Regions from separate parts of the Arthrobacter sp. BC5 genome, predicted to be linked through region 1. Evidence: riboswitches for the same ligand, from Rfam matches in the RefSeq annotation. Region 1 holds a riboswitch; each other region holds the start of a gene.
What was found. A riboswitch is a leader RNA that binds a small molecule or an ion and turns the genes downstream of it on or off. The one in region 1 is predicted to bind cyclic di-GMP.
Positions count from the first base shown of each region.

Region 2: another riboswitch for cyclic di-GMP. It lies ahead of AC1MFI_RS01450 (LamG domain-containing protein); the one in region 1 lies ahead of AC1MFI_RS06740 (glycoside hydrolase family 26 protein).
Region 3: another riboswitch for cyclic di-GMP. It lies ahead of AC1MFI_RS07340 (response regulator transcription factor); the one in region 1 lies ahead of AC1MFI_RS06740 (glycoside hydrolase family 26 protein).

Region 1 is NZ_CM155273.1:1,462,383-1,472,884, forward strand. It holds gene malQ (4-alpha-glucanotransferase) at 1-2,074, shown strand, start outside; gene AC1MFI_RS06715 (NAD(P)/FAD-dependent oxidoreductase) at 2,129-3,094, shown strand; gene AC1MFI_RS06720 (hypothetical protein) at 3,200-3,628, opposite strand; gene AC1MFI_RS06725 (multidrug effflux MFS transporter) at 3,812-5,101, shown strand; gene AC1MFI_RS06730 (hypothetical protein) at 5,051-5,302, opposite strand; gene AC1MFI_RS06735 (DNA-formamidopyrimidine glycosylase family protein) at 5,604-6,413, shown strand; gene AC1MFI_RS06740 (glycoside hydrolase family 26 protein) at 6,454-7,596, opposite strand; cyclic di-GMP riboswitch class I at 7,705-7,779, opposite strand; gene AC1MFI_RS06745 (peroxiredoxin-like family protein) at 8,052-8,723, shown strand; gene AC1MFI_RS06750 (GNAT family N-acetyltransferase) at 8,747-9,205, shown strand; gene AC1MFI_RS06755 (aminoacyl-tRNA deacylase) at 9,228-9,701, opposite strand; gene AC1MFI_RS06760 (LacI family DNA-binding transcriptional regulator) at 9,817-10,502, opposite strand, start outside.
Region 2 is NZ_CM155273.1:344,644-355,145, forward strand. It holds gene AC1MFI_RS01420 (acyltransferase family protein) at 1-632, opposite strand, end outside; gene AC1MFI_RS01425 (DUF368 domain-containing protein) at 619-1,680, opposite strand; gene AC1MFI_RS01430 (hypothetical protein) at 1,893-2,057, opposite strand; gene AC1MFI_RS01435 (ATP-binding protein) at 2,248-3,840, shown strand; gene AC1MFI_RS01440 (response regulator) at 3,837-4,616, shown strand; gene AC1MFI_RS01445 (NADPH-dependent F420 reductase) at 4,651-5,337, shown strand; gene AC1MFI_RS01450 (LamG domain-containing protein) at 5,386-6,594, opposite strand; cyclic di-GMP riboswitch class I at 6,612-6,686, opposite strand; gene AC1MFI_RS01455 (glycosyltransferase) at 6,970-9,042, shown strand; gene opgC (OpgC domain-containing protein) at 9,039-10,502, shown strand, end outside.
Region 3 is NZ_CM155273.1:1,580,777-1,591,278, reverse strand. It holds gene AC1MFI_RS07380 (DnaJ C-terminal domain-containing protein) at 1-797, opposite strand, end outside; gene AC1MFI_RS07375 (nucleotide exchange factor GrpE) at 976-1,638, opposite strand; gene dnaK (molecular chaperone DnaK) at 1,641-3,509, opposite strand; gene AC1MFI_RS07365 (DUF2252 domain-containing protein) at 3,650-4,963, opposite strand; gene AC1MFI_RS07360 (EAL domain-containing protein) at 5,042-5,758, opposite strand; gene AC1MFI_RS07355 (hypothetical protein) at 5,996-6,220, shown strand; gene AC1MFI_RS07350 (LysE/ArgO family amino acid transporter) at 6,305-6,907, opposite strand; gene AC1MFI_RS07345 (LysR family transcriptional regulator ArgP) at 6,976-7,878, shown strand; cyclic di-GMP riboswitch class I at 7,979-8,053, shown strand; gene AC1MFI_RS07340 (response regulator transcription factor) at 8,191-9,006, shown strand; gene AC1MFI_RS07335 (hypothetical protein) at 9,012-9,467, opposite strand; gene AC1MFI_RS07330 (DUF6221 family protein) at 9,578-9,838, opposite strand; gene AC1MFI_RS07325 (sensor histidine kinase) at 9,950-10,502, opposite strand, start outside.

The DNA of each region.
Region 1 (10,502 bases):
GTGGGACGGCGAGCCCGCCCGCGTCACCCCGGAGACCCTCGTCACGGTTCTCGCGGCGCTCGGTGTCGATGCCTCGTCCCACGCCGCGATCGAGCGGGCGCTGGAGGATGTCGAAACCGGTCCCTGGCGCTCCGTGCTGCCCGCCGTCGTCGTGGTGCGCCAGAGCGACGTGGAGCCGGTGATGCTCCACGTGCCCGCCGGCGCGGAGGTGGAGTTCTGGGCCGTCGACGAGGACGGCATCCGCTACACCGGAGCGGTGGCCGGGGCGGTGGCGACCCGGACCGTCGACGGAAAGGCCGTGGAGCGGCGCGAAGGCACCTTGCCGCATGCCATGCCGCTGGGCTGGCACACGCTGCATGCGAGCGTGGACGGGCAGGAGACCTCCCGCACCCTGGTGATCACCCCGGATCGGCTGAGCACGACCGCGGCGCTCATGCGCCACCGGACCTGGGGGCTCATGGCCCAGCTCTACTCCGTCCGCTCCTCTGCCTCGTGGGGCATCGGTGACCTCGCCGATCTCGGTCTGATCGCGCAGGCCGCCGCAGCCCACGGCGGCGACTTCGTGCTGGTGAACCCCCTGCACGCCGCTGAGCCCGTGCCGCCGGTGGAACCGTCACCCTATCTACCGACGACCCGGCGCTACTTCCACCCCCTCTACCTGCGCCTAGAGGACATCCCGGAGCACGCCCGGCTCGATGCCGCAGCGCGGACGAGGATCGCGGAGCTCGCCGCAGGTTTCGCAGAGGCGAACACCGCCACCGATCTGCTGGACCGGAACGCGTCCTATGCCGCCAAACTCGAGGCGCTCGAGCTCGTCTTCGCCGTCGAGCGCCCCGAACAGCGTCAGCACGACTTCGACGCCTACCGTTCCCACCAGGGCCAGGGCCTGGCCGATTTCGCGTTGTGGTCGGCGCTCGCCGAGAAGCTCGCACCGGGCGCACCGGAATGGGACGACGTCGGGCGCCCCGGGTCTGAGGGTGCCCGCGCCTTCGCCGAGCACCACGCCGCACGGATCGAGTTCCACGAGTGGCTGCAGTGGCTCGTCGACGAGCAGTTGCAGGAGGCCCAGCTCGAAGCGACCGGTTCCGGGATGTCCATCGGCGTGGTGCACGACCTCGCGGTGGGGGTCCATCCCAGCGGGGCGGATGCGTGGGCGCTGCAGGACGTGCTCGCGTCGGGGATCAGCGTGGGTGCCCCGCCGGACATGTTCAATCAGCACGGCCAGGACTGGAGCCAGCCGCCATGGCACCCGGAGCACCTGGCCGCATCCGGCTATGCGGCCTTCCGCGACATGCTCCGCAACATCCTGCGCCACGCCGGTGGCATCCGGGTCGATCACATCCTCGGGCTGTTCCGGCTGTGGTGGATCCCGCAGGGAGCGGAGCCGGGCGCAGGCGCCTACGTCTACTACGACCACAAGGCGCTGATCGGCATCCTGGCGCTGGAGGCGGAGCGGGCAGGGGCGATCGTGGTCGGCGAGGACCTCGGCGTGTTCGAGCCGGGCGTCCAGGAGTACCTGGCCGAACGCGAGATCCTCGGCACCTCGATCCTCTGGTTCGAGCAGGACGAGGACGGGCCCCTGCTCCCGGAGGCCTACCGCGCGGGCTGCCTGACGACGGTGACCGTGCACGACCTCCCGCCGAGCGCGGGCTACCTGGCAGGCGAGCACGTGGTGCTGCGGGAGAAGCTCGGGCTGCTCAGCCGCCCGGTGGCGGAGGAACAGGCTGCGGACCGCGCCGTGCAGGACACGTTCCTCTCGCTCCTGAGGGAGCGGAACCTGCTGACGGACGGCACGGCCGGTGTCCAGCAGACCGTCGAGGCGCTGCACGCGTTCATCGCCCAGACCCCGTCGGTGCTCCTGGGGGTCGCGCTTGCCGACGCGGTCGGGGAACGCCGGACGCAGAACCAGCCCGGCACCAACGACGAGTACCCGAACTGGCGGATCCCCCTGGCCGATGCCGACGGCAGGGCGGTCCTCGTCGAGGACCTCGCCGGAAACCCTCGGTTCGCCTCGCTCGTCGCCGCGTTGGGCCTGTCCGCCGGGGACCGGGAGCACACAGGGCCCATCGCCTGATCGCAAGCACCAATTCCGTCCCCGGAAGCGTGCGCCGCGTGGTGCGATGAAGGAATGGACAGGCAGGATATGTACGACGTCGTGATCGTCGGCGGGGGAGTGTCGGGCCTGAGCGCGGCACTCGTCCTCGGACGGGCCCGGCGGAACGTCGTGGTCATCGACCAGGGAACGCCGCGGAACGCTCCGGCCGATGCCGCCTACGGGTTCATCACGAGGGACGGTACCGCTCCGGAGCGGCTCGTCGCGCTGGCCCGGCAGGACCTCGAGCCGTACGGCGTCGAATTCGTCGACGTCAGTGCCGAGGGAGCCCGGCAGGTACCGGAAGGGTGGTCGGTCGGCACTGCTGACGGTGGATCGCTCCAGGGACGGCACGTGGTCCTGGCCACGGGCCTCCGTGATGTCCTTCCCGACGTCCCGGGGGCGAGGGAGGCGTGGGGGCACGGCCTGCTGCAGTGTCCGTACTGCCATGGCTGGGAGGTCCGTGACCAGGCTCTCGGCGTGCTGGGGTCCTCTCCCACCTCGATCCACCAGGCGCTCCTGGTCCGCCAGTGGTCCGACGACGTCACCTTCTTCCCCCACACCCTCGGGCCGCTGTCCGGGGACGACGAGCGCCGTCTGCGCCGGCGGGGCGTCCGCATCGCCAAGGGACGTGTGCAGGGCTTCGCCTTCGGGCCTGCGGCCGACGACGCCCCGCGGCCGGTCAGCGGACTCCGCCTCGAGGACGGTTCCCTGGTGCCGTGCTCGGCGGTGTTCTGCGAGCCCGGGGCGGACGCAGGCCTTCCCTTGATCGACACCCTCGGGTGCGATATGCGCGAGGACGGCTGCGTGTCCACCGACGAGATCGGGCGAACCACGGTGGAGCGGGTGTGGGCTGTCGGCAACGCCGCGGATCCTGCCGCCCAGCTCGTGCCCGCGGCAGGAGACGCCTACCGGGTCGCGGTCGCCATCAACGCCCTGCTCGTTGAAGAGGACTGCGAGGTGTGCCTGGAGGCGGAGGAGGCGGTCAGCGAAGGCGTGTGACGTCCGGCTCGTCGGTGATCCGGGCCGGACGCAGGAGGGCCCCGGTTCAGCCGGGGCCCTCCTCTGCCCGGCGGGCCCAGCTGAGCGTCCCTCCCGCCGACGTCCCTACCGGCCGACGTCGGGACGGGTCTCCTCATCCTGCGCCTGGAAGGGTGTGTCGTCGACGTGGCGCGGGTCGCCGCCACTCGGACCGGTGGGCCCGGTGCTTCCCGTGTCCGTCGCGGTGACGACCGGCGGGACGTCCAGCGGGAGGTCCCCGCTGGCGCCGATGTCCAGGCCCGGGTCCTGGGGGGCCTTCGCGCCGTCGTCGCTCCCCGCACCGCGCTTCTTCAGCACGCCCTTCAGGGAATCCTGGACGTCGGGGGCCTTGCTCTTGATGGTGCCGGTGGTGGAGGAGACGCGGTCCTGCACCTTCGGGCTGTTCCAGAGTTCCCGGGCTTTGGTCTTGATCTGCTCATAGCTCTCCCGGCCCGCGCGCGTGCCGAGGACGTACCCAGCGGCCATACCTGCCGTGAAGACAAGTTTGTTCTTCATGCCGTTCTCCCTTCGGTGGACTGCGATGCATCCGAATCTAGACCACGCGGCCGGGGGCGGCGAGGGAAGTTTTCCGAGCCGTTCCTGCCGTGCAGGGAATACGCGCCCGGCAAGCCCTACCGTTCATCCGCGGCATGCAGGATGATGGGGTGGGAAAGCGTTATCCAAGACGGAGGGGCGTCAGTGGAACAGAGGGTGCGAGCGGTCCCGGTCCGCGAAGGGGACGACGAGAGCTCGCGACGCCGACCGCGCGTCCTGCTCCTCGTGACCGCCCTTGCGATGCTGCAGGTGATCTGGCCACTCACCATGGACCTGTACCTGCCGTCCTTCCCCGCGATCCGCCGGGAGTTCGGAGCGGATGAATCAGCCGTCCAGCTCACGCTGACCGGGGCCTTCATCGGGATGGGACTCGGCCAGCTCGCCTCCGGTCCGCTCTCGGACGCCGTCGGACGGGCCCGTCCGCTCGCGGTGATGATCCTCGTGTACTGCGTCGCGACAGCCTCCTGTGCCCTCGCGCCGTCCCTGGGATGGCTCATCGCGAGCAGGGCCTTCCAGGGCATGGGCTCGGCGGCGTGCGCGGTGATCGCGCTCGCGATCGTCCGGGACCTCTACGCCGGCAAGGAACTGCTCGTGTTCCTCGCCCGCCTGTCCATCGCCTCGGGAGTCTTCGTGGTCGCCTCGCCCGCACTCGGCGCCCAGCTCCTGCAGGTGGTGGGATGGCGGGGCCTGTTCTGGGTGCTCCTCGGCTACGGCGTCGTGTTGCTGTGCGTTGCCGGGGTGATCCTGCTACGGAACGAGACCAACACGCCGGACCGACGCCTGCTCCGGCGGGGCGTGCGCCTGCGGAGCGACTACGGGAGCCTGTGGAGGGACGTGCAGTTCCGCTCGGTCGCCGTAGCGGGCGGGCTCCTCTTCGCCGCGATGATGTCCTTCATGGCGGGCAGCGCCTTCCTGCTCCAGGAGGTCTTCGGGCTCACTCCCACCGGGTACGCCCTGCTGTTCGGGGCGCAGGGCGCCCTCATGGTGGTCGGCGCGCAGGCCGGCGGTCTCGTGGCCCGGCGCACGTCGCCCGTCCTCGCGGTCCGCATCGGCGCCGTGGCCCTGGTCCTCAGCGCCGTCGCCCTGCTGCTGAGCGTCGGGCTCGCTCCGCAACTGGGCGTCTGGGGGCTCATGGCTCCGGTGATGGGATTCACGACGTCGTTCGGCCTGGTGAACCCGGCGCTGCAGGCCACCGCGCTCGAGCATCACGGGCTCCGCGCTGGTACCGCCGCCTCCGTGCTGGGCGCGTCCAACATGGCGGCTGCGGCCGTGCTGGCCCCGGCCACCGGCGCGTTCGGGTTGTCCTCGCCCGTGCCCACCGCCGTCGTCATGCTGGCGTGCGCGGTCGTGGCAGGCCTGTTCCTGGTGACCGGGGTGCGTTCCTCAGGAGGATCGGCGGGCGGATCCGACGACGTCGGGACTCACGGGCGATGACTCCGGCTGCTGGTCACGGCGGTCCAGCTCCTCGGTGATTTCCTCGCGCCGGATCTCGGTCTCCAGGGACGGCTCGCCGTCACGGGCGTACTCGAAGTCGAGCTCGCGGTTGATCTTGCTGTTCAGTACCTCGATCTCGGGCAGGTCGAGGGTGGTGAGGTCTTCCGGGAAGTCTTCGGACGGCGACAGTCTGGTATTCATGGGGGCCTGTTCGGTGGTACGACGTGGAATCTGGTGCCGGGCCCGCTTCTAGACCACGCGTGCCGGGCGGAACCCGGCAAAGGGAAATAGTATCGATCGCATGTGGATAACGGAAGCCGCCGTGCCCTGCTTCGAAGCGTTCTTCGCCTCCCGGCCCGCAGTCCGTGCACCGCGTCGAGGACACCGCCCATGAGCTGCCGGAGGACGCGCGCCACCACCATCGCGGGCGCCCCGGGCGGGTTCTGCGTGGGTGGCAGGGGCTAGCCTTCTCCTGGATCGAGGACCAGGCAGGGGAGGCAGCATGCCCGAGGGTGACAGTGTCTTCCGGTTGGCCGCACGGCTCAGGAGATCACTCGACGGCCGGACGCTCAGTCGGGGGGACCTCCGTGTTCCGGCTCATGCCACCGATGTCCTGGACGGCATGCGGGTGGCGGGCCATGCGACGTACGGCAAGCACCTGCTGACCCGTTTCCACGGCGGACTGACGCTTCACACGCATCTGCTGATGCAGGGGTCCTGGACCGTCACGGCCGCGGGAAGGACGTTGCCGCACAGGCTGCTGCCGGAGGCGCGCGTGATCCTCGAGGTGCAGGACGGGCCGACGGCGTACGGACTCGACCTCCCTGTCGTCGACCTGCTGACGACCCGGAGCGAGACCGATGTCGTCGGGCACCTCGGGCCGGACCCGCTGCGGGAGGACTGGTCCGCCGACGAGGCGATCCGCAGGCTCCGCCGGAACCCCGGGGAGCGCGTCGCTGCCGCCCTGCTCGACCAGCGCAACATCGCGGGTTTCGGGAACCTCTGGGCCAACGAGCTCTGCTTCCTGCGCGGCGTCCATCCGGACACGGCGTTGGCGGATGTCGACGTCCCTGCGCTGGTGGTACTCGGGGCCCGATGCCTCCGTTTCTCCGCCCTGCAGCCGAATGCACACCAGGTCACCACGGGGAACACCCGCAGGGGTCGGAAGCACTGGGTGGCCGGCCGGGCCGGGAAGCCGTGCCTGAGGTGCGGGACCACGGTGCTCGTCAGGGGCGAGGTGCCCGGCGATCCCGGCCGCCGTCGCACCTGGTGGTGCCCGCGCTGCCAACCGTGGAGGGCCTCCTCCGGGTGACGCCCCGGCGCGTTCCGGTCAGCGTGTCGTCATCGTGTCGTCAGCGGCGGGCGGCGAGGCCCGCCGCGAAGGCATCCGCCGACGCGGTGGTGCTGTTGATGCGCCAGTCGGCTTCCTTGTTGATGTGGAACCAGACCAGGGCCACCACGTCCTGCTGCGCGGAGACGTAGCTGAAGAGGTTGCTGATCCACTGGGGCTTCGATCCACCCAGTTCCGAGGAAGCCGTCTCGGCGATCATGATGGGCTTGCCGGGAGCGATCCGGCGGAGCTGCGCGATGCCCTCCCCGAACAGTGCCTGCGGTTCCTGCCAGGTGCTCCAGGACTGCGAGGTACCCCAGTTGTAGCCGTCGAGAGCCACGAGATCGACGTAGCCGGTGCCGGGGAACAGCTGGTCCAGGGGCGTCGAGCCCCAGTAGGGCACGTTCGGGTTCCAGACCCAGCTGATGTTCGTCGCGCCCGTCGATGCCACGACGTCGTGCACGTGCTGGTACGCCGCGACGTAGTCACCCGTGCCGTTGCCGTTGACGCCCTCCGCCCACGGGTACCAGTCCCCGTTCATCTCGTGGGCGAAACGGAGGTACACGGGCTGGCCCCACTGTCCGAGCGCCACGCCCCACTCGCGGAGGTACGTGTCGAAGTCGCCCGCCGCGATGCGGTCGAGGGAGTAGGCGGGCTGGGAGGCGCCGCCTCCCCACGTCCACGGCTCCCAGGTCAGCAGGGTCTCCGCGCCGCGGGCGCGAACTGCATCGAGCTCGGCGATGGGTGGGGGCTGGTTGAAGTCCTTGTAGGAGAGCACGATCGAGGGGGCCTCGCCGGCGATGCCGGCCACCTCGTCGAGCTCTCCGCCGGCCGCCGGGCCGCCGTTGGTCCCCACGCCGAACCGGATGCTCTTGGGTCCTGTGGAGACCGGTGCGGGTTCGACGACGGCGAAGGACGCGCTCGCAGCGGCGCTTCCGGCCGTTGCCGTGACGGTTCCGGACACCGCCACCACGATCGAGGCCTGGAACGAACCCGACGCCGTGGTGGTCATGGCCACCTGGGTGGTCCCCGCGACGACCGTTCCCTTGGTCCGCTTGGGGAAGCCGGCGCCCGTCACCGTGACCGTCGTGCCGGCTGCTCCGGACGTACTGCTGAGTGTGATGGTGGCTGCTGCCTGGGCGGGCGGCGGAGTCAGGCCGACCATCAGGACGACGATCGCCGTGACGAGGAGGAGCAGGCGCGCCGTGGTTGTGCGTGCATCGCTCACGGATGCGGACTTCGCTGGAAGGAAAAGCATGATCGGCCTCGCTGGTTCGGTAGCCCGGCTGACCGCAGGGGTCCCGTGGCTTTGCGTCTCCGGCTCGCACCGGGTTTGCCCTTGTCGCCGAGCGGTTGCCCGAGCGTCCTGGTCCCCGCCGGGTCGCGGGGCCTCTTCCATTGTGCGGTGCGGCCTATCGCCAGGAGCTTGGGATGGGCCGAAGGACGACGAAGGATTGATGCAGGTCTTGCGCAGGTACGGAGGGCTCAGGGCGTAGGAGCGGCCGCACGCCGTCGGTTTCGCCGCTCTCGGGCCCGGTGCTGGGAATTTACCGGGTCCTGGACCACAATGGGTTCTGCTGCGGGTCAAGGCTCCTGCGGCGGGGGCGTTGAGGGGAACGAATGAAGCAGAGACCGGCATTCACGAATACCATCGCAACGCAGGTGGGCGAGTACAACTCCACGTTCGCGGCGCAGGTCGGCCCGGTGCTCGCAGCGGTCTTCGCGCGCGAGCAGGAGGACCTCCGCAGGGCGGGGCTCCCGAGCGGGATCGCAGGCGTCGGCGACAGGCTTCCGGATACGGTCCTGTTCGACACCACGGGGCATCGGACCCGGCTGAGTGACGCGCTCGGAGCAGCAGCGGCCATCATCGTGTTCTACCGCGGCTCCTGGTGCCCGTACTGCAGCATCGCCCTGCAGACCTACCAGCGCGAGCTGCGCCCGGTCGTCGAGGCCTTCGGGACCCGGCTCATCGCGATCAGCCCGCAGGCGCCCGAGATCTCCCTGCGTACGGCGAGCGACGCCGGCCTGGACTTCGCGCTGTACTCGGACGAGGGGAACGCGCTCGCCGCACGCCTGGGGATCGTGACCGTGCCCAGCGCGGAATCGATGCGTGCCCGGACCGCCCTCGGAATCGATGTCGCAGGGTCCAACATGGACCGGACTGCGGCCATCCCCTTCCCCACGGTGGTCGTGGTCGACGCCACCGGCACCATCCGCCTGATCGATGTTCGGGTGGACTACACGACGCGGACGGAGACCTGGGAGATCATCGACGCCCTGGTCACGCTGTAGTGGCCGCCCACAGGCAGACCCCGATGCAGCTGACCCTTGCACGCGTCCCTTTCGACGCCGCTGATGCCGAGGTCCTGCGCAATGCCCAGCAAGCAGAGCTCCACGTCCGGTACGGAAGCGAGGACCACGAGCCGGGAGATCCACCGACGGCGGAGAACGTGCCGTTCTTCCTCGTAGCGAGCACCGCCGAGGGAATGGCTGTGGGGTGCGGGGGGCTGCGTCCACTCGGACCCGGCGGCATGGAAGTGAAGCGCATGTACGTGGTCCCCGAGTTCCGTGGACAGGGGGTCGCGACCGCCATCCTCCGGCGCATCGAGGAAGAAGCCCGCACTGCCGGATGTCGGGAGCTGCGGCTCGAGACAGGCGTCGAGCAGCCTGATGCCATGCGGTTCTATGAGCGGGAGGGCTACCACCGCATCGCCAACTTCGGCGCGTACGCGGGCCAGGAGCACTCGGTCTGCTTTGCGCGCGCACTGACCTGAGCCGGACCGTCCCGATCGCGATTCAGGACGTGATGTCGCCGACCGTCGCACGCAGTGCAGCCAGTAGCGGATCCGCCTCGGTGAACAAAAGGAAGTCCCGTGAACCGGATCCCATGCCGATGCGGCGTCCTGGTATGCGCTTGTCGGCGTAGACCGGAAGAACTTGTCGGCTGCCAAGGGGTGTGATGGTTCCGGGTTCATACCCGGTGATCTCCAGGGCTGCGTCCGGCGTGACGAGTGATGCCTTGTTCACGGCGAGCAGCGCCCTCAGCTTGGACCAGTCGAGGCGGCGCGTACCCGGGATCAGGACGAACGACGTTGTGCCGCCGCTGACCTTCACCACCAACGTCTTGACACCGTCAGCGCTTGTGAGCCCCTGGGCCTGCGCTGCGTCGGCGAAAGCACCGTCTCCCTCCGCCGGCATCAGGACGACGGCCAGACCGCGGCCCTCGGCGTCGAGTTCGGACGGAAGGGGGCGGCTGGCGGGACGGTCCATGATGCCCATGCTAAAGGGAGACCCGCCATCGGCAGGGCGACATCCGGCCGCACGAGACCTTCGGTCAGGCTGCGCCACCTCCTTCGTCGATCGGAGCCAGTAGCGGGCCGGCCGCTCAGCCCGTTGTGGTGCTGGCCCTCGCCACGAGCTCGCTCGCGGGCATCGAACGGGTGTGGGTGGTCCCCGAATCGAGCACGGACAGCAGGAGTTCGGCCGCGACCCGCCCCTGCATGCCGGGGTTCCGGGACAGGGCGGTCACCGCCGGCGTGGCGAGCTGGCAGTGCAGCGAGTCGTCCCAGCTCACGATAGCGACGTCCTCCGGACAGCGCAGTCCGAGCTCGCGGAGTGCGAGCAGGCCGCCCATGGACATGAGGTCGTTGCCGAAGACCACGGCGGTGACGGGGTGGCCGGTGGGGGTCCGAAGGAGGGACAGGACGGCGCGGTGACCGGCCTCGAGGGCGTAGTTCGCCTCGTGCTGCGTCACGGTCATCCCGTACCCGGCGCCGCGCTGCCGGACGCCCCTGACCCGTTCCTCCTCGTGCAGGAACGTCCGGGGTCCCGAGACGTGTGCGATGTGGCGGTGCCCGCCTGCGTGGAGGTGGTCGACGATGGTGGCGGCGTCCACAGCATGGTCCGTCGTCGTGCCGGAGAACGGGGGTGGAGTATCCGTTTCCTGAGCGCTGTGCACCACGAACGGCAGACCCAGCCGGTCCAGCAGGGCAGGGCGGGGGTCGTCGTGCAGGTGGTCGAGAACCAGGACACCGTCCACCTTCCGCTCGCCGGCCCAGCGCTCGTAGGTGG
Region 2 (10,502 bases), 1.1 Mb from region 1:
TTCGTGGAGGTCTGCCAGACGGAGAACGCCAGCGAAGCAGCGAAGAGCGCACCGAACACGACCAGCACCACGCCACGGAACCTGAGCTTGAAACGGCGTGCCACCAGCAGGCTGGAGAGGAACAGCAGAGGCCAGAGGATGAACACCTGGCCCTGCACGGACAGCGACCAGAAGTGCTGCAGCGGACTGGCGCGACTGTGATCAGCGGCGTAGTAGTCGACCGTGTGGGCGGCCAGCATCCAGTTCTGCACGTAGAACAGCGACGCCCACGACTGCTCCATGATGTCCCACCAGCGGGACGGCGGCACCAGCACCCCGGACGCGGCAAGGGTCCCGAGGATGACGACCACGACAGCGGGCAGCAGCCGCTTGAACTGGTGCAGCCAGTGGCGGGCCAGGTCCAGCGGGCGCCCCGATTCCGCCTTCCGAAGGAACGACAAGGCCAGCAGGAAGGCCGAGATCAGCAGGAAGACATCGACCCCGCCCGAGACCCTGCCGAACCAGATGTGATAGGACACCACCATCAGCACAGCCAATGCGCGCAGGCCCTGGACCTCCGGCCGGAATCCCCTGGCCGTGCCGTCGATCTCCCGATTCCGAGCCGGATTTTCGATCGTCCTAACGGCCGTCATCACGGCCTTTCACGGTAGACACGGTGATCGATCCTACCGGCGCGCCCTCAGCCTCATGTCCGGCCGACCAGCTGTGGTGAGGGCCGGCGGCTGCGCGCGACGGCGTCACCGAGGCTGCGGTCCGTACGGACCGGCGCTCGCGCCACCAGAGCAGGAACACAAGGGCTGCACCGCCCAGGCATGCCAGCAGCGGCCCCGCCCATGCGTCCCCGGGTGGAAGGAGTGCACTGCCGTCCTGCCAGGGCCACAGTGCTCGAAGTGAGCCGAGGATCAGCCCCGCGGCGGCGAGGAGGGTTACGCGCCGATGCGCCCGCAGGAGGTACGCGAGGACCTGGACCACGGAGACGAGTCCGAAAGCCGCACCGGCGCTGAAGAGCGCCAGGTATCCGCCGTCGCGCGTGCTGACCGCCTCGAGCGTCGGCTCGTACATGCCGAAGGTCAACAGGATGAAGGAGCCCGAGAGTCCGGGGAGGGCCAGGGCGCAGACCGCGACCGACCCGCTGAGTGCCACCACCCACCCGGACGGGTTCTCCACCTCCAGGGACGGCAGAGCCAGGAGGAGGAACACCGCAGCTGCAACGGCCAGCACGACGACGAGTCCGCCGAGTCTGGAGATCGCGGTCGAGGGACCCGCTTCCCGGGCCATGGTGACGGGCACCAGCAGGCTCGCCGACACCATCCCGAGGAACAGGGAACTGGAGATCATCGGCTGCGTGTCGACGAAGGTGTGCAGGGGCTTGGAGAGGATCAACAGGGCGAGGAACATGCCGACGGCCAGCGGCAGGACCAGGGCCCACTCGACACGGGCCAGACGACGTCCTGCGCCGTGGCGGTCACGCTGCACGGCGAGCTGCACCAGACCGCCGATGAGGTGGCTTGCCGACGCGACCACGCGGTCGAACACACCCAGGACGAGTGCGACGGTACCGCCGGAAACCCCCGGGACAAGCTCCACCAGGCCGATCAGGGCGCCGTAGAACGTGTTGCCGAGACTCGTTCCCGTGGCGGGCGGGGCGGGCTGCGTGGCGGTGCGGGAGGAGAATCTCACCGTTTCCACACTAACGACCGTGTTCGACCGAAGCGCCCGATCGGGGCGACGGTTGCTGTTCCGTGACAGGATCGATGGCCGACCGTGACCCGGGAGACGGACTCGGTTGCCCGTCCCCTGCGTCCCGGCCGGCGTCCAGCGGAGGCTGCTATCGGGTCACGCCGACCATACCCCGAGGGGACCTACGTCCGGGGATACGACGGCGCCATCTCCTACCGCTGCGCTCGGGACCGAGCGCGCTGAAGCAGAAGCAGGACGGCCGACGCAACCAGCACGATCAGCCCGATATAGAGCAGGAACTTGAGTGTCTCGACGGCGACCCCGACGATCAGGAGGACGAGCGCGACAAGGGCCAGGGCAATCAACAGGGATCTCATCAGCCCAGTATGGCCGACTCGGTCGGTCATCGCAGGCCGGGCGGGTTCGCGAGGCAGCCGAGCAGCAGATACGAGGCGGTACGCAGTGTCACCCGAGCGATTCCTGATGGTGCTCGAACCGGGCAGCGGGACCGGCACGAGCCCGATGTGACGGACCCACGCGTGTCACACTATGAGGATGATCAGGACGATGTCGCTTCGATCGCAGCTGTTCTTCCTGCAGTTGGCCATCGTGCTCGTCATCGTCGCCGTGGCGGGTTCCACGGCCGTCGCCATGCAGCGGCTGCAGATCCGCGAGCAGTACGAGGACCGCATGGTCGGCGTCGCCCAGTCGGTGGCGCAGCTGCCCTCCGTCGTCGAGGCCTTCGACCAGGCGGATCCGAGCGCGGCGATCCAGCCCATCGCCGACCTCATCCGCCAGTCCACGGGCGTGACGTACGTCGTCGTCACGGACGAGGACGGCATCCGCTACTCCCACCCGAACCCGGACCTCATCGGGGAGCTCGTCTCCACCGATCCGTCGATCCCCCTCTCCGGGGACATCTTCGTGGGCACCCAGACAGGCACGCTCGGCGAGTCCTGGCGCGTGAAGGTACCCATCTACGGGGACGACGGCGGGATCATCGGTACCGCATCCGTCGGCACGCTGGAGTCCGAGCTCGACGCCGATCTCTACGAGGACCTCCCCCGCCTGCTGGCCTGGCTGATCGTCGCCGCGCTCGTCGGTTCCGCCGGGGCCATCTGGATCTCCCGGCTCGTGTGGCGCCGCATCTACCGGCTCGAGCCCGAGCAGATCGCCTCCCTCCTCGAGACCCGGGACGCCATGATCCACGGCATCAGCGAGGGCATGGTCGCCGTGGACGAGCACCACCGGATAGCACTCCTCAACGACGAGGCGAAGCGGCTCCTGGGCCTCGACGACGGCGCGACGGGCCGGCCGGCAACCGACGTCATGGAGCCGGCCCTCGCGCGCCTTCTGACCGACCCCGCCGACACCGATGAGACGGTCCTGTCCGGTGAACGCGTGCTCCTCGCCCGCACGTCCGACGCCCTGGTGGACGGCGCGCGCGTGGGGCGCGTCATGATCCTCCGCGACCGCACCGAGCTCTACCAGCTGCTCACGGACCTCGACGGCGAGCGCGACGTCACACAGGCGCTGCGGGCGCAGGCGCACGAGTTCGCGAACCGCATGCACACCATCTCGGGGCTGCTCGAGCTGGGCCGCACGGAGCAGGCCGTCGACTTCATCTCGCGGTCGGGGCACGGCGGCTCGCTGGTCTCGGGATCGATAGCGCCGGGCATCAAGGACCCCGACGCCGCGAGCCTGCTCATGACCAAGAGCACCATCGCCTCCGAGAAGGGCATCTCGCTCAGGATCGACGACACGTCGACGCTCGATCCGGACGGCACGACCGACGTCGTCACCATCCTCGGCATCCTCATCGACAATGCGATGGAAGCCGTGGCCGGGAGCGGGCGCGCCGACGGCCAGGTCCTCGTCCAGCTGGATACCGCCGACGACGCCGTGCGCGTCACGGTGTCCGACAGCGGCCCCGGCGTCGCACCCGAGGACATCGACGGCATCTTCTCCTCCGGCTACTCGACGAAGGACGGCGGCTCCACCGGGACGCGGGGTTTCGGCCTCGCCCTGGTGGACCGGATAGCGCGGCGCCGCTCCGGGCACGTCGTCGTCGACGATTCCGACCTCGGCGGCGCCGAGTTCACCGTCTGGCTCGCGCCGTCGCTCCTCGACGTCCCCCGTTCCACCCTGCAGGTGCCATGACCGACGCCACGCCTTCCTCCGCTCCCGCGCCGATCCCCACCCTGGTGGTCGACGACGACCACCAGGTCGCCGGCATCCACACCGGGTTCCTGCTCGCCCATGGCGGCTTCGAGGTCGTCGGCGCCGCCCACACCGGCGCCCGAGCGCTCGAACTCGTGGACGAGCTGCGGCCCCGGCTCGTGCTGCTGGACATCCACCTCCCGGACATGACGGGGATCGAGGTGCTGCGGGCCCTGCGGAACCGGCCGGGTGAACCCCTCGACGTCATCGCCATCACCGCTGCCCGCGAGCTCGAGACGGTGCGGGCAGCCGTAGCGGGCGGGGTCCTGGGCTATCTCGTGAAGCCCTTCAACGCCGCCGTGCTGAACGAGCGGCTGGACTCCTACGTGGCATACCGGCGCGATCTCGACGCCCACGCCACGGACGGCACCGCGTCGCTGGACCAGAGCAGGATCGACCGGCTCCTCCGCACCGCGGCGGGGACCGGCCCGGGTCGCGGCAACGCGCCGTCGGGCCTTGCCGTGGCCACGACGGTCACGACGCCGAAAGGACTCTCCGCACCCACGCTCGACGCCGTCATGCTGGACCTCCGCGGCCATGGGCGCGGGACGTCGGCGTCCGATGTCGCCGAACGGCTCGGCATGGCCCGGGTGAGTGCGAGGCGCTACCTCGAGTTCCTCGTGTCACGGGGACAGGCGCGGATCGTCCCCCAGTACGGTTCGGCGGGACGTCCCGAGAAGTTCTACGTCTGGACGGACGACGCGCGGAGCACCTGAGGAATAACCACGGCCCGGGGATGTTGTGGTGGGAATGACTGAGAACACGACGGACCAGACAGGCGCCGGGCGCAGCACCATCGGTTTCATCGGCAGCGGCAACATCGGCTCGCAGCTCGCGCGCCTCGCCGTCGCTCGCGGCTACCGGGTCGTCATGAGCAATTCCCGCGGGCCCGAGACGCTCCGGGACCTCGTCGGAGAGCTCGGTGAGCGCGCCCGCGCCGGGAGCGTCGAGGAGGCGGCTGCGGAGGGCGACGTCGTCGTCGTCACCATCCCGCTGAAGGACATCGGTTCCGTTCCCGTGGAGCCGCTCGCCGGGAAGCTCGTGATCGACACCTGCAACTACTATCCCCAGCGGGACGGCCGGATCGCCGAGCTCGACGACGAGAGCACGACGACGAGCGAGCTGCTGCAGCGACACCTCCCGGGTTCCTCGGTGGTGAAGGTGTTCAACAACATCCACTTCGAGCAGCTCACCACCGACGGTACGCCTGCCGGCACTCCCGACCGGCGGGCCCTGCCGATCGCGGGTGACGACTCCGACGCGAAGCAGGCCGTGATGGAACTCCTCGACGAGTTCGGCTTCGACGCCGTGGACGCCGGGCCCCTCGCGGAGGGCTGGCGCTTCCAGCGCGACACCCCCGGCTACGGCACCGTGCATGACGCGGACGGCATGCGCGAGGCACTTCGCCAGGCCAGGCGCTACGCCGAGATGGGCTGAGCCGGACCTCCTCGGGAGGCGCAGCCCGGGGCGGGTCGACCAGCCGGGCTACCGGGTGGCGATCACGACCGGCGAGCAGCGCGTCGCGTCACACACCTGGTACCTCGCGGAGGTGCCTTTAGCAGTCGTCGTGTAGCGGCCCGAATTGGCGATGCTGGTCCGCACTCCGTTGGTCACGAGCGTCACGGTCGAACCCGTGGCGCCCGTCCAGCTGAGCGTGGTCGAGGTGGCGCTGCGGACCTTCGTGCTCGTCGCGGTCAAGGCGATCGCGGGAGCCGGCGGAGTTGGAGTCGCGGTAGGGCTCGGAGCCGGCGAGGGCGTCGGGCTCGGGGTCGGGCTCGGGGTCGGGCTCGGGGTCGGGGTCGGCGTCGGGGTCGGCGTCGGCGCGACGACCGGGGGCGTCACCACGGGCCCGGCCGGGACGAAGGAGAAGTCCCGGATGACGACCTTCTCGGGCTTCACATGCGCCGGGTCGCCGCCCCCGCCGCCGGTGACCCAGAGGTTGAAGTGGACGGTCTCGCGGGCCGGCTCGGGCACGTTCTCGCCCTGCTTGACGGTGCGCTTGAGCAGCGTCCCGGAGGAGCCCTCCCCCGCGAAGGTCTCGAAGGTGAGCTTGTCCGGCTCCCAGATCAAGCGGTGCGTGAGGACGGGATTGCTGGTGACGCCGAAGACCGCGGTGTCGTTGCCGAGTCCCGGCGGCTTGCCGGCGTCGAACCAGTAGCCGTGGCCCTGGGTGATCGGCCAGACCTGGTTGTAGCTGCTGCCACCACCCCACGAACTGGCCTCGCACAGGTCGATCTCGTTGAAACCGGGTGCCACGGCGGGGTCGTAGGTGAACAGGCAGCCCCACACCACTTCCTTCTGCAGCGTGGTGAGGTCCTTCTCGATCGTGGTGCTGTACGTGCCGTAGCCGAAACCGTGCCGCGTGGTGTTGAACTCCGCACCGATGGCCGACTCCCCTGTCGGATTGGACAGGGTCATGGTCACATGGCCATTGGCGTCCGGGGTGCTCACGTTGGCCGCAGCGAACCGCCCGTTGTAGGTCGGGGCCCCGGCCGACCAGCGCTTCTCCCAGTTGAAGCCCTTCCAGGAGAAGTCGCCCACCGGTCCGGGATCCGCGGCCGGGGGTGTGTCGCCGGCCGCGACGGGCCCGGGAACCGAAGCCATCAGCAGAACGGCGAGGGCGGCGCCCAGGATGGATCTCCGGCCGCCGGGCATTCCTCGGTGGGCGCGGGACAGGAGGGTCGAAGGAGGCATGGCTGAGACCTTTGCTGTTCGATGGCCCGGCTGACCCCGTGGGTCCCGTGGCTTTGCGTCACCGGCTCGCACCGGTTTTGCCCTTATCGCTGAGCGGCTGCATGCAGCGGTGCCGCCGGCCCTGGTGACGGGTCCCTCGACACCTCAATCCTCCCGCGGGCCCCGTCCGGCAGGACCTTCCGTAAGCGCAGGTATTGCTCAATATTGGCGCACTCCCGCCTCACGTAGGGCGCCGTGCCTCCACTCGGGTAACTTGGTTTCATGCTTCATGGTCCCCGCGGACCCGGTGAGCGTCTCAGTGCGCCAGCCCGGCACACACAAGTCACCGCAGCAGTGCCCGCGTGCACGGAAGCAGGAAGTGGAGCGTGCTGAAGCATGGAGATCACGTCACCAGGTGATCCGTCCGTCGATGACGGACGTGGAGGCAAACGGGATGACTCCTTCGGGGGCAGGACGCTCCTGATCCGGTCGATCGTCCTCGTGACCGCGGTCCTGGGACTGAACTACATCGTGTGGCGCTGGCTCTACTCGATCAACTGGGAGGCCTGGTGGATCGCCATCCCGCTGGTGCTGGCGGAGACCTACTCCCTGATCGACTCCCTGCTCTTCGGCTTCACGGTGTGGAGGTTGAGGAAGCGGCAGGCCCCCGAGGCCCCGCCCGGCCTGACCGTGGACGTCTTCATCACCACCTACAACGAGCCGCTGGACCTCGTGCTCACCACGGCACGCGCAGCGAAGAAGATCCGCTACCCGCACAACACCTGGATCCTCGACGACGGGAACCGTGCCGAAGTCCGTGAAGCGGCGGAAGCCGAGGGCATCGGATGGATCACGCGGTCCGCTGACTGGAAGGACATGCCGCGGCACGCCAAGGCCGGCAACCTCAACAATGCGCTGATGTCCACGGACGGCGAGTTCCTCGTCATCCTCGACGCCGACCAGATCCCCGATCCGCTCCTCCTCGACAAGACCCTGGGCTACTTCACCAACGAGAAGATGGCACTGGTGCAGACGCCGCAGGTGTTCATCAACGTGCCGGACTCGGACCCGCTGGGCAGCCAGGCGCCACTGTTCTACGGCCCCATCCAGCAGGGCAAGGACGGGTGGAACGCGGCCTTCTTCTGCGGCTCGAACGCCATCATCCGCCGGGAGGCGCTCATGCAGCTCGGCGTCACGCGCTACGTGACGGAGATCGAACTCGCCCTGTACAAGGCGCTCAAGACCTCGGACAAGGTCATCGCGAGGGCCAAGAAGAACCTGGGCGCGGACAACGAGCGCGTGAGCGAGGCCCTGGACCTCGTGGCGAAGGACCTGCGCAGGGTCCGTCGCCGCCTACGGAAGGGTGACGGGATCTCCGAGGTCACCTACGAGTTCCAGCAGCGGGTCGCGGCAGTCACCCGAGGCCTCGTGGCGGCGGACATCGCGGCCTTCCACGAGGACCTGGCCTCGCTCGAGGACCTCGGCATCGAGGGCCTGGGGACCGGGCTGCAGGGCGCCTCCGCAAGCACTCCCGGCCTCGCCGTCGTCGACGACGCCGCGCTCGACCAGCTGGCGCAGCGCTCGTGGTCCCCGCTCGCCGCGATCGACGCCGTCCGCGTCCTGATCGAATCCGTCAACGCCGACCGCAGCGGCGAGGCGCAGGCGGTGATGCCGATGGCCACCATCTCCGTCACCGAGGACATGGCCACGTGCATGCGCCTGCACTCGCTCGGCTGGGAATCGGCGTACCACCACGAGAAGCTGGCCGACGGGCTGGCGCCCGAGGATCTCAACTCGATGCTGACCCAGCGCCTGCGCTGGGCCCAGGGGACCATCCAGGTGATGTTCCGCGAGAACCCGTTCGCGCAGAAGGGCCTGACGTTCGCCCAGAAGCTCATGTACGGGGCCACCATGTGGAGCTACCTGTCCGGTTTCGCCGCTGTCGTCTACATCGCTGCGCCGATCATCTACCTGCTGTTCGGGATCCTGCCGGTCAACTCGATCAGCACCGAGTTCTTCGTGCGGCTGATCCCGTTCCTGCTGGTCAACCAGCTGCTGTTCGCCGTGGTCGGCAAGGGCGTGAAGACGTGGCGCGGGCAGCAGTACTCGCTCGCCCTGTTCCCCGTCTGGATCCGCTCGATCACCTCGGCGTTCGGCAACGTGTACCTCGGCCGGAGCCTCGACTTCGCCGTCACCCCCAAGACCCTCCAGCAGGACAACACGCTCCGGTGGGACCTGGTGAAGCCCCAGCTGTGGGCCATGGGCCTGCTGGTCGCCGCCGTGATCGTCGGCATCATCCGCATGCTCACGGGGCAGGCGGACATCCTCGGGACGTCCGTCAACATCGTCTGGGTCATCTTCGACCTCGTCATCTTCAGCGTCATCGTCGAAGCCGTCCGCTACCGGGGCTACGAGCACTACCAGGCGGACATCGCGAAGGCGAAAGCCCGCCAGGAAGCGAAGGGATGACTCCCGTCCTTCTACGGGGCAGGCGACGGTGGACGGAGGGTTGGGCCCTGACGGCCGCCCTGCTCCTCGCACTCCTGGCCGGAGCCGCGCCCGCACAGGCGACGGCCGGCGGCCTGCCCTCCACCACGGAGGGAAGCGACCAGGCGCCCGTCGAGGATCCGACCGGGCTCGCGGAGGGCCGATACTTCGGTCCCGAGCTCGACTGGTCCGTCGACAACGCCCGCGCCTATGCCGACCGCACCGGGATCACGCCGTCGTTCTTCAGCCGGCCCGTCGCCTATCCGCTCGATGCCGACGCGGAGCGCGACCTGGTCGATCTGGCCCGGCAGGAGGCGCCGCTCGGCGCCGTCGCCGTCGTGTCCCTCGAACCATCGAAGCCCCTCGCCGAACTGACGGAGGGGGACGCCGAGCACCTCGCCGACATCCTCGGGCGCATCAGCGACGAATTCCGCACCGGTTTCTTCCTCCGCTTCGCCCCGGAGATGAACGGCACCTGGTTCGGCTGGGGCCAGCAACCCGACACCTACGTCGAAGCCTTTCGCACCGTGGCCGACGAGGTCCACGCCCGGGTGCCGTCCGCCGCGATGGTCTGGGCGCCGTCGTACGCTGCCGGCTACCCGTTCACCGAGGCCTACGGTGCCGTGGAGGGCCTCGGCTCCGGCACCGCCACCGCCCTCGACACCAACGGCAACGGCCTGATCGACGGTGGCGACGATCCCTACCGGCCCTACTACCCCGGCGACGACGCCGTGGACTGGGTGGGCCTGTCCCTGTACCACTTCGGCAGCTACGAGCAGGGCGCGACCAGGAACGCCGATGGTACGCGCCAGTACTCCGGCGCGATCACCACGTCCGTGCTGCCCGAACCGGGAAAGTTCGCCGACCAGCTCGCAGGCACCTACGGTGCGGCTCCTGGCGCTCCCCGCATCGACTTCGCGAAGGAGTATGCCGCGGGGAAGGGCAAACGGTTCCTCGTCCAGACGGCCGCCCTCCACGATCCCGAAGACCCCGACAGCGCTCCCGAGGCGGAGATCAAGCGGGCATGGCTGAATCAGGTGTTCGACCCCGCCCTCGCCGAGGAGTATCCCGAGATCGGCATGGTCGCCTGGCTCGAGGCATCACGCACGGAGCCCGAGGCCCAGGGCCATACGGTCGACTGGGGCCTCGGTGGGGACGATGCGACGGCTGCGGCCCTCCGCAGTACCCTCGACGCGGCGCCCGGTGTCCGGCTCGGGCCGATCACCGAGGTGGTTCCGCAGGAGGACGCGAACGAATCCACCAGGCAGGTGTGGCAGGCCGGCGCACCGGTCAGTGCAGTGATGGGCTGGCTCGTCCTCTGCGTCGTCGGGCTCTTCGGCCTGGTACTCCTGGCCGGGGTGGCCAGGCGCGTGGTGCCGCAGTGGCGCTACCCGGACGAGCAGGCGTCGCGGGACGCCCGGATCGACCTGCTGCGCGGCTGG
Region 3 (10,502 bases), 120 kb from region 1:
GGGACCCTCATCTTCACGAGTTCGCCGGTGACGGTCGGCACCTCGATCTGCGCGCCGAGCGCGGCCTCCGGGAAGCTGACGGGAACCTGCACGCGGATGTTGTCGCCGTCGCGCTTGAAGAACGGGTGCTCCTTGACGTTGACGGTGACCATGAGGTCGCCCGGTCCGGCCTGGCCGGGCTGTCCCTTGCCCTTGACCCGGACCTTCTGGCCGTCGCGGATGCCGGCCGGGATGCGCACGTCGATCTGCTCGCCCGAGGGCTCGCGCAGGCCGATCGTGGTTCCGTTGATGGACCCCGCGAAGGAGATCGACGTGCTGGCGGTGCGGTCCGCGCCCTTCTGCGGGCGCGTGGACTGGAAGCCACCGGGGAACCCGTTGCCGCCCGCTCCCCCGCCGCCGAACAGGTCCGCGAATTCCGGGGGCAGGTTGCTGTTCGAGAAGCCGGTGCGCTGACGCGTACCGGTCGCCGCGCCCTGGCCGAACAGGTTCCCGAAGATGTCCTCGAACCCGGCACTGCCGCCGGCTCCCCCACCCGCACCGCCGGCGGAGAACCGGGCTCCGCCGCCCATGGCGCGGATGGCGTCGTACTGCTGGCGCTGCTCGGCGTCGGACAGCACGGAATAGGCCTCCGATACGTCCTTGAACGTCCGCTCGGACGCGGCGTCGCCCTGATTCTGGTCCGGGTGGTACTTGCGGGCGAGCTTCCGGTACGACTTCTTGATGTCTGCGTCGGACGCATCTTTGGAGACACCCAGGATCTTGTAGAAATCCTTGTCGACCCAATCCTGACTAGCCAATTGGCGTCTCCTTTCCTAGGAACAGCTGAAGAATGTGGTCCGGGTTGCGTGGTCCCTGAGGACCACGCAACCCGGGGAACCGGGCGGAGTGCCGAGGCGGCTTCGCTATCTCCCAGCAAGCTCTGCGAGCTGAGAGATCCCGTTGCCGCCGTCCGGCATCCGCCCAGGGGCGGACGACCTACTCCGGCACCGCCACGATGACCTGCGCGGCCCGGAGGACGCGCTCGCCCTTGCGGTAGCCGGCGCGGAGGATCTGGCTGACGCTATCAGCCTCGACGTCCGCGCTCGGCTGCTGCATGAGCGCTTCGTGGATGTTCGGGTCGAACGCCACGCCGACGTCGTCGATCCGGGTGAGCTCGTACGTCCTGAGGACGTTCTCGAGCTTGCCTGCGATCGCCGCGAACGGGCCCTCGGCCAGGTCGCCGTGCTGGCGCGCGGCGTCGATGTCGTCCAGCACCGGCATCAGCGAGTTGATGACGCCGATGATCGCCTGGTCCCGCGCGACGTCGCGGTCACGCTCGACGCGGCGCCGGTAGTTGACGTACTCCGCCTGCAGGCGGAGCAGGTCGTTGCGGAGCTCGGCGACGACGTCGACCGCGGGGTTCGTCTCGCCTTCGGCGCCGGCCTCGTTCAGGATGGCCTCGGCCTGTGCCAGGGCATCCCCCTCGGAGGCATCGCCATCGGGTACGGCCTGCCCTCCGGCCGCGGATTCCTCCGCGGCCGGAGCGCCGGCGTCGTCCTGCTGCCCACGGACTTCGCCCGTCTCGGGGTCGATCTTCCGGTTGTCGCGAAAACTCACCGGCTCTGACTGGTGCTCTTCTTCATTTCCGTGGTGCGGCATGGCTACTTCTTCTCGCTGGTGTCTTCGTCGACGACCTCGGCGTCGACGATGTCCTCGTCGGTGCCTCCGGAGGCTGACTGGTCATCGGCCGGGGCGCCGGCGGAGCCCGCGTCCTGCTGGGCGGACGCGTAGATCGCCTCCCCGAGCTTCGACTGCGAAGCCTGCAGCTTCTCGAAGGCCGACTTCACCTCGTCGTCGTTGTCCTGCGACTCGAGCGCCTTCTTGAGGGCGTCGACATCGGCCTGGACGTCGGTCCGGACGTCCTCGGGCAGCTTGTCCGAGTTGTCGGCGATGAGCTTGTCCACCGAGTAGGCGAGCTGCTCGGCGCCGTTGCGGGTGTCAGCGGCCTCGCGGCGCTTCTTGTCCTCGGCTGCGTGTTCCTCGGCCTCGCGCACCATGCGGTCGATGTCCTCCTTGGAGAGCGAGGAACCGCCGGTGATGGTCATCGACTGCTCGGTACCCGTGCCCTTGTCCTTGGCGGACACGTGCACGATGCCGTTGGCGTCGATGTCGAAGGTGACCTCGACCTGCGGGACGCCGCGCGGAGCCGGGGCGATGCCGGTCAGTTCGAACGTGCCCAGCGGCTTGTTGTCCCGGGTGAACTCGCGCTCGCCCTGGAACACCTGGATGGCGACGGACGGCTGGTTGTCGTCCGCCGTGGTGAAGGTCTCGCTGCGCTTGGTGGGGATGGCCGTGTTGCGCTCGATGAGCTTGGTCATCATGCCGCCCTTGGTCTCGATGCCGAGGGACAGCGGGGTGACGTCGATCAGGAGGACGTCCTTGCGCTCGCCCTTCAGGACACCGGCCTGCAGTGCGGCGCCGACGGCGACGACCTCATCGGGGTTGACGCCCTTGTTGGGCTCCTTGCCGCCTGCGAGCTCCCTGACGAGCTCGACGACAGCGGGCATGCGGGTCGAACCGCCGACCAGGACGATGTGGTCGATGTCGGCCACCTTGATGCCGGCCTCGGAGATGACGTCGTGGAACGGCTTCTTGGTGCGGTCCAGCAGGTCCTTGGTGAGGTCCTGGAACTTGGCGCGCGACAGGTGCTCGTCGAGGTGGACGGGTCCGTCCGCCGTGACGGAGAGGTACTGCAGCGAGATGTTGGTGGACGTCGCCGAGGACAGTTCCTTCTTGGCCTGCTCCGCAGCCTCCTTGAGGCGCTGCAGGGCGATCTTGTCCTTCGACAGATCGGCACCCTTCGCCTTGGCCTGCGAGAGCAGGTAGTCGACGACGCGCTGGTCCCAGTCGTCGCCACCGAGGCGGTTGTCACCGGCGGTGGAGCGGACCTGGATGGTGGAGAAGGCGTCCTCGTCCTTGCCGACTTCGAGGAGCGAGACGTCGAACGTTCCGCCGCCGAGGTCGAACACGAGGATCAGCTCGTCTTCCTTGCCCTTGTCGAGGCCGTAGGCCAGGGCTGCCGCGGTGGGCTCGTTGACGATGCGCAGGACCTTCAGGCCTGCGACCTCACCGGCCTCCTTGGTGGCCTGGCGCTCGGCGTCGTTGAAGTACGCGGGGACGGTGATGACCGCGTCGGTGACCTTCTCGCCGAGGTAGCTCTCGGCGTCCGTCTTGAGCTTCTGGAGGATACGCGCGGAGATCTCCTGCGGCGTGTACTTCTTGTCGTCGATGGCGACGGTCCAGTCGGTGCCCATGTGGCGCTTGACCGACGAGATGGTGCGGTCGATGTTGTTGACGGCCTGGCGCTTGGCGATCTCGCCTACCAGCACCTCGCCGGACTTGGAGAAAGCGACGATCGACGGCGTGGTGCGCGCGCCCTCGGCGTTCGCGATGACGGTGGGCTCGCCACCTTCGAGGACCGAGACGACCGAGTTGGTGGTTCCGAGGTCAATACCTACTGCACGTGACATGCAATTTCCTTTCGACTGCCCGGGATTTGCGAGGCGCTCATCCGCCGGGCGCGTAGATTGAGCGTTCTGCACTCAAGTATAGGCGCGCCGGCGCCGAGGATCAAAACGAAGTTGAGTCCTCCTGACTCAACTCCTGCTCCTCAGGTAGCGGGGACGGCGGTGATGAGGCCTTCCCGGAAGGCGTCGACGAAGAGTGCGTGATCGTTCCGGACCGTGTCCGCGTAGGTCTCGCCGAACTCGACGATGTCCTCGATGAACTCGGTACGCGAGCGCTCGACGGCGCCGAGGATGGCGGTCTCGGTGCGGAACGGCACCAGGTCCTGGTCGGTGTCCTCGTCCGTGGAGCAGTGAATCTTCGCGGTGGCCTGGCCCAGTGCCTCGAGGACGGGTTCCATCTGCTCCGGCTCCGTGAGGTCGTCCCAGGAGAGGTCCCGCTTGTAGGGGGAGAGTTCGGACACCACGAACGAGACGCCACGGATGGTGGTGTAGCCCAGGAAGGGATCGGTGTGGGACTGCAGGGAGCGCTGGCTGATGACGGCCCGGTGCCCGTCGTCCGCGAAGTAACCGCGGACGCGCTCGTCGGCCACGATCCTGCTCGGAGCGGCGATGTTCGACTGCTTCATCGTCAGGATGATGTCGTTCTCCTGCGCTTCGTCGAATCCTTCGATCAGCACGTTGTAGGTCGGCAGGCCGGCGCTGCCGATCCCGAAGCCCTTCTTGCCCACGATGCCCTTCACCCGGTAGAAGACGCGGCGGCGCGAGCGTTCGCTGTCGGGGATGGTTTCGAGGTAGCGCTCGAAGGCCGCCGCCACCTCGGCATGCTCGTCCTCGTCGAGCACCCTGATCGAGCCGTCGTCGCGGAACTGGCGCTCGTAGTCCTCGATGAGCGTGAGCGAGTCGAGCAGTCGCGTGCGCCGCGCGGCGCGGGCCTGCTGCAGCACGTGGTGGATGGGGCCCTCCGTGTTCTCGAGTCCGAAGGCGAAAGCAGACTGTTCGTCCTCCACGTAGTCGGCGACCCGGCCGAGGTACGCCTCGAGGTAGGTGCGCGCGAGGTTCCGTACAGCCTCTGACGGCAGGGCCTTCTGCCAGCACAGCAGCGTCAGCGACGCCACGAAGCGGCGCAGGTCCCAGGAGAAGTGACCGACGTACGCCTCGTCGAAATCGTTGACGTCGAAGGTCAGCCGGCCCTCGTTGCTCATGTAGGTGCCGAAGTTCTCGGCATGCAGGTCCCCGTGGATCCACACCCGGCCCGTGCGCTCATCCGCCCAGCTGTCCTCGAGGTCCGCCATGTCGGTGTAGAACAGGGACGCACTCCCGCGATAGAAGGCGTAGGGATCCGCGGCCATCTTCCGGAACCGCGCGCGGAAGGCGAGGGGGTCGACGCCCATCAGGTCCTGATGGGCCTCGACGAGGGTGCTCACGATGTGCTGCTGACGGGATTCGGTGGCTGCCATCCGCCCACGGTACGCCTGTGCCATTCCCGCCACCCGGACCGGGCCGTGGCCGGCTCGGGTCCTGCGTCTTCCCGAACGCTAAGCGACAGCGGTGACGCCAGGCGCACACCATCGGTTCACGTCCGGGAGCTCCTCGAAGGCCGGCTTCGCGAACCAGTACCCCTGGAACAGACGGACACCGACTGCCTCGAGGAACAGGAACTCGGACTCGGTCTCGACGCCTTCCGCGAGCACCGTGATACCCAGCTCGTCGGCGATACCCACGACGCCGGTGACGACGGCCTGGCGGGCCGGACTGCCGTCGACTCCTCGGATGAGCTTCATGTCGATCTTGAGCAGATCCGGCTGGAACTCGACCAGGAGCCCCAGCCCTGCATGGCCGGCGCCGAAGTCGTCGATGGCGGTGGTGAAGCCGTGCTTGCGATACTCGGCGATGATGTTCCGGAGGTGGGCGGTGTCCGCCACCTCCTCGTCCTCCGTGAACTCGAACATGATGGACGTCGTCGGGAAGCTGCACCGCTCGGCTGCACGCAGCGTCGCCCGAAGGCATGCAGCCGGTTCGTAGACCGCGTTCGGCATGAAATTGATCGACAGCTTCAGATCCTCGCCCGCAGGAAAGAGGCGGGACGCCAGCTCGATCGCCTTGATCCGACAGTCCTGGTCGAAGCGGTACTTCTGCTCCGGACCGACCTTCGACAGGATCTCGAAGGCACTCTCACCCGACAGGCCCCGGACCAGCGCCTCGTAGCCCCACACGCGGCCGGCGACCGCGTCATAGATGGGCTGGAAAGCCATGCTGAAATCGAAGTCGAGTCCCGACGATGTCGCGCAGCCACTGCATGCCATGCAAAGTGCCCCCTCACTGGTTCCGTCCGCGCCCAACGATATCGGGTCCGGCATGCATCAGGCGTGCCGAAGAAGTCCGGGCAGAGGCGTGTCGACACGGGCATCCAGGACAACCGAGCTTCAGGACCTCAGCACACTGCGAACCTGTCGGAACCGGTCGCCACTGCTGGATGCCATACTTCGGGCATGGATCTTGACCAGTGGTGGAACGATGTGATGCCGGAAACGCGGGACTGGCTCGTCGCCGACAACGGGGACGCACTGACGCCGGAGGTCGTCGCCGACATCAGCCGCGCAGGTGGCCTCATCGCGACGGATTCCTGGTGGATGGGCGAGCGCGGGCCCGACGGCGTCTTCCTGTCCGACGCGGCGAGGCACTGGATCCAGGAGCGCGCCGACGGCGAGCAGTAGCAGCCGCTGCCGGGAGCACGCCGACGCACCGGGCGGGCACCGTTGCCTGCCCGGGGTGACCGTGGCTGTGAGGCCGGCCTCCGGCTACCGGGCGACGAGCATCACCGCGAGGAGGAGCATGACGACGGCGATCAGCGCGTCCAGGACCCGCCAGGCCCACGGCCGGGTGAAGAGCGGGGCCAGGAAACGGGCCCCGGCGCCGAGAGCCGTGAACCAGACGATGCTGCCGAGGCCGGCCCCGGCGGCGAACCACCATTTCCCCTCGGCCCCGTGCGTGCTCGCGAGGGAGCCCAGCAGCAGCACCGTGTCGAGGTACACGTGGGGGTTGAGCCACGTCAGGGCCAGGCATGTCCCGAGGGCCGCCTTCCACGACGTGGCGCGCCCGCCGGCGGCTTCAAGGCGCCCACCCCGGAGCGCACGCCGCGCCGCGAGAACGGCATATCCGCCGAGGAACGCCGCACCCGCCCACCGGACCACCTCGAGGAGCACGGGCGCCTGCTCGATGGCCACGCCCAGTCCGCCGACGCCGAGCGCGATCAGCACGAGGTCGGAGACGGCGCACACCACCACGACCAGGAGGACATGGGACCGGAGAAGCCCCTGCCGCAGGACGAAGGCGTTCTGCGAACCGATGGCGACGATCAGGGTCAGGCCTGCAGCGAGGCCTGTGGCAGCGGTGGTGATCACCTCATCAACCTAGGGTCCGGCAATGATTCAGGCCAGCTAAAGCTTCTTCAGTATGATAAGAACTGCTTATGAAGCACGTCGAACCGGCCCAGGCGAAGGCGCTCGCCGCCATCGTGGGCGAGGGCAGCTTCGAGGCCGCAGCCGCCGCCCTCTCGGTCACCCCGTCGGCCGTCAGTCAGCGCATCCGCTCGCTCGAGATCGCCGTCGGCCGCCCTGTCATCACCAGGACCAGGCCGCTTCGCCCCACGGAGGCCGGTCAGGCGATCGTCCGCTTCGCGCGACAGCTCGAGCTTCTCTCGGCGGATCTCGCGGCGGAGCTCGACGCGGGCGGCGAGGGGCAGCGCCCGCGCATCACCATCGTGGTCAACGGGGATTCGTTGCACACCTGGGTGCTGCCCGCACTGGCCCCGGTCGCCGCGACCCTGCAGATCGAAGTGCTGCGGGAGGACCAGGAGTACTCCCTCGAACTGCTCCGCAGCGGGGCCGCTGCGGCTGCGATCACCTCCGTGGCCGAGCCCGTGCCGGGGTGTTCCTCCCATTCCCTCGGCATCATGCGCTACGTCCCGGTCTGCACCCGCGAGTTCCACCGGACGTGGTTCCGTGGAGGCGCGACACCCGAGCATCTCGGCGCGGCCCCCGTGATCGTCTTCGACCGCAAGGACGATCTCCAGGACCAGTACCTCCGTTCGAGGACGCTCCGCGCCCTCGACCCGCCCCGCCACTACGTCCCGGCGGCGCAGGAGTTCGCCGACGCGATCCGACTCGGCATGGGATGGGGGCTCATGTCCGAGCTGGAGCTCGGGAACGAGCCCGCTGGACGGGGCCTCACCGCGCTGGAGCCGGACGGCTACGTCGATGTGCCGTTGTACTGGCAGCAATGGCGCCACGGTTCGGCGGCGCTCGCGGCCGTCGACGACGCGGTGCGCCGCGCATCGGCCCTCCTGCGACCGCCTGCCGCCGGGACGAGGTGACGGTGTGGACCGGGCCGCAGCAGAGTCCCTCGCCACCGCCAAACGTCCTGTCCTTGAAGTGTCAGGCAAGATTGCTAGTATCGTCGGGCGAGCAGCCGCTCGCCGACAATGGCAAACCCGGTGCAAGCCGGGGACGCAAAGCCACGGGACCCACGCGGTCAGCCGGGCCGCCGAAGGGAACAGGTCCACGGAGTATGCCCAGGACAGGTCAATTCCATACAGTCTCCGCCCAGGGCATCCCGCCAGTACTGGGGCACTCGTCGCCAGGCGCCGCCTGGAGCGCGCTGCGGCGCCACCACGGGTCGTCAGGCCATGAGTAGCCTCCCGGCCGGTGAGCGCCGGGCCGCCGTCGTCATCGAGGACGATCTCGACATCCGCAACCTCGTCTGCGCCGTCCTCGAGCAGGGGGGCTTCCAGGTCACTGTCGCCGCCACGGGCCGGGAGGGCGTCGATGTCGTCCGGCAGCAGCATCCCGCGGTGGTCACCCTGGACATCGGGCTGCCCGACATCGACGGGTACGAGGTGCTGAGGCGGCTTCGCTCCACCACCGACTGCTACGTGATCGTCCTGAGCGGGCGCGCCGACGAGACGGACATCCTCACCGCCCTGCAGGCCGGCGCGGACGACTACGTGGTGAAGCCGTTCCGACCGCGCGAGCTGAGGGCCCGCATCGACGCGATGCTCCGCCGCCCCCGCCTTCTCCCAGCCCATCCGCACGCCCAGTCAGCAACGCCGGCCGTGGCCGCACAGAGCCGCGGCGCCGGCGACGACCCCCGGGAAGGATCCGACACCCTCCTGCGCAACGGGAACCTCGTGGTGGACAGCGAGGCCCGCACGGCCACCTGTTCCGGCGCGGAACTGCCGCTCACGAAGACGGAGTTCAACCTGCTGCACGAGCTCATGAAGAGCAACGGCGCCGTACGGACCAAGGAGGAACTGGTGCGCGTCTCGCGTGGCGGCGACTACCGCGGGTACAACTTCGTCAGCCGGACGGACGAGCGTGCCATCGAGGTGCACATCGCCAACCTCCGCCAGAAACTCGCCCGCAGCGAGGGAGACCCCGACCTGATCACCACGGTGCGCGGGGTCGGCTTCCGCATCATGCCCCGACGCACCGCGCCACGCTAGGCGGCCTACGTCGAGGGGCGTTCGGGGTATGTCTCCTGCAGCGCATGGATCGTATCGGCAGCGCACGCGCGGAGCAGTGGCATCGATCGCCGGGCGCCGTCGAGGCCGTCGGTGGCGATGAGCCGCTGCGTCGCGAGTGCTGCGTGGCCCAGGCGGACTGCCCCCGCCATGGCCGCCGACGCCGTCACGCTGAGGACGGCGTCCTCTGCCCCGCTCGCGTCTCCCGCGCGCATCCGCTGGTCGAGCCGGTCGATCTTCTGCTCGAGCGTCGAGGCGACGTCGCGCGCGAACCTCCCGACCACCGACGGGTCCGCGAAGTCACCCTCCATGTCCCGGAGCACCGCGGCATCGAGGAGCGGTGCCGCTTTCCCGGGCGCGCTCGCACCAGCCTCGCTGTCAGGGTGTGCCGCCCTGCCGCCCGGGTGCTGGGCAGGATCTACCGGAGTCGAATGGATGGGCACATCCCAAGGGTAACGACGGCGGAAGGTCACGCCACAGGATCGACCGCTTCTTGCGCAAAGCTTGTGGAAGGACGGCGGGAGGGCTTACACGGAACCGGCGCCCTGTGGTCCTAGGCCTTCCACGCGGCCCTGAACTCGCTGTGACCCGCCCACGGAAGTGCCACCAGCCGCAGGACGGCCAGACCCTCGGCCTCATCGAGTCCGGCACTCGCGTAGTCGATGATCCGCCGCTTGGACCGGCACTCCTCGAGGACCCGCTCCGGGTCGTACCAGCCGCGGGCCCCCCACACTTCCTCGGGGAGATGACCCACGCGGGCGGCTTTCTCGTCCTCGGAGATGCGGGCGTCCAGAAAAGCGGCGAGTTCATTCATACCCTCGAGCGTAGCGACAGTCTGCGCCACCCCGAGCCTGCGCCACCCGAGGCTCCGGCAGGCGTGGGCGCCCGGCCGTACGAGCGGGCAGTCCGGTCCTCCGGGTGCGTGCTAAGGGAGTTCCCGGTCCTGGATGCGGACGGCCTGTGCAGCCTGCTGTGGGAGCGGCAGTTCCACCCGGAACCGGGTGTGCCCGGGCTCGCTGGCCACGCTGATGGTTCCGCCGTTGGCTTCGACGAGGGCCTGGACGATCGCAAGTCCCAGACCCGTGCTGGTGGCAGTGCCTGTGCCGGCGGACCGTGCGGCGTCGCCCCTGCTGAAGCGCGTGAAGATGGTGTCGAGGAAGGCCGGGTCGATGCCCGTGCCCGTGTCCGTGACGGTGATGCTCACCCTTTCCTCCCCCACTGCGAGTGCCGTGGAGACCGCGGTACCCGGCGGGGTGTGCCTGTGCGCGTTGGAGAGGAGGTTGATGAGCACCTGGCGGATCTCGGCCTCCACCGCGCGTACCTCGACGGGCTCGTCGGGTAGGTCGAGGCTCCAGGAGTACCCGGGCGCAGACACCTGGGCGTCGCTGGTGGTCTCGATGACCAGTTCCGTCAGGTCGACGTCGGACACCTCGCCACGCTGGCCCTCGTCGAGCCGGGCGAGCAGCAGGAGGTCCTCG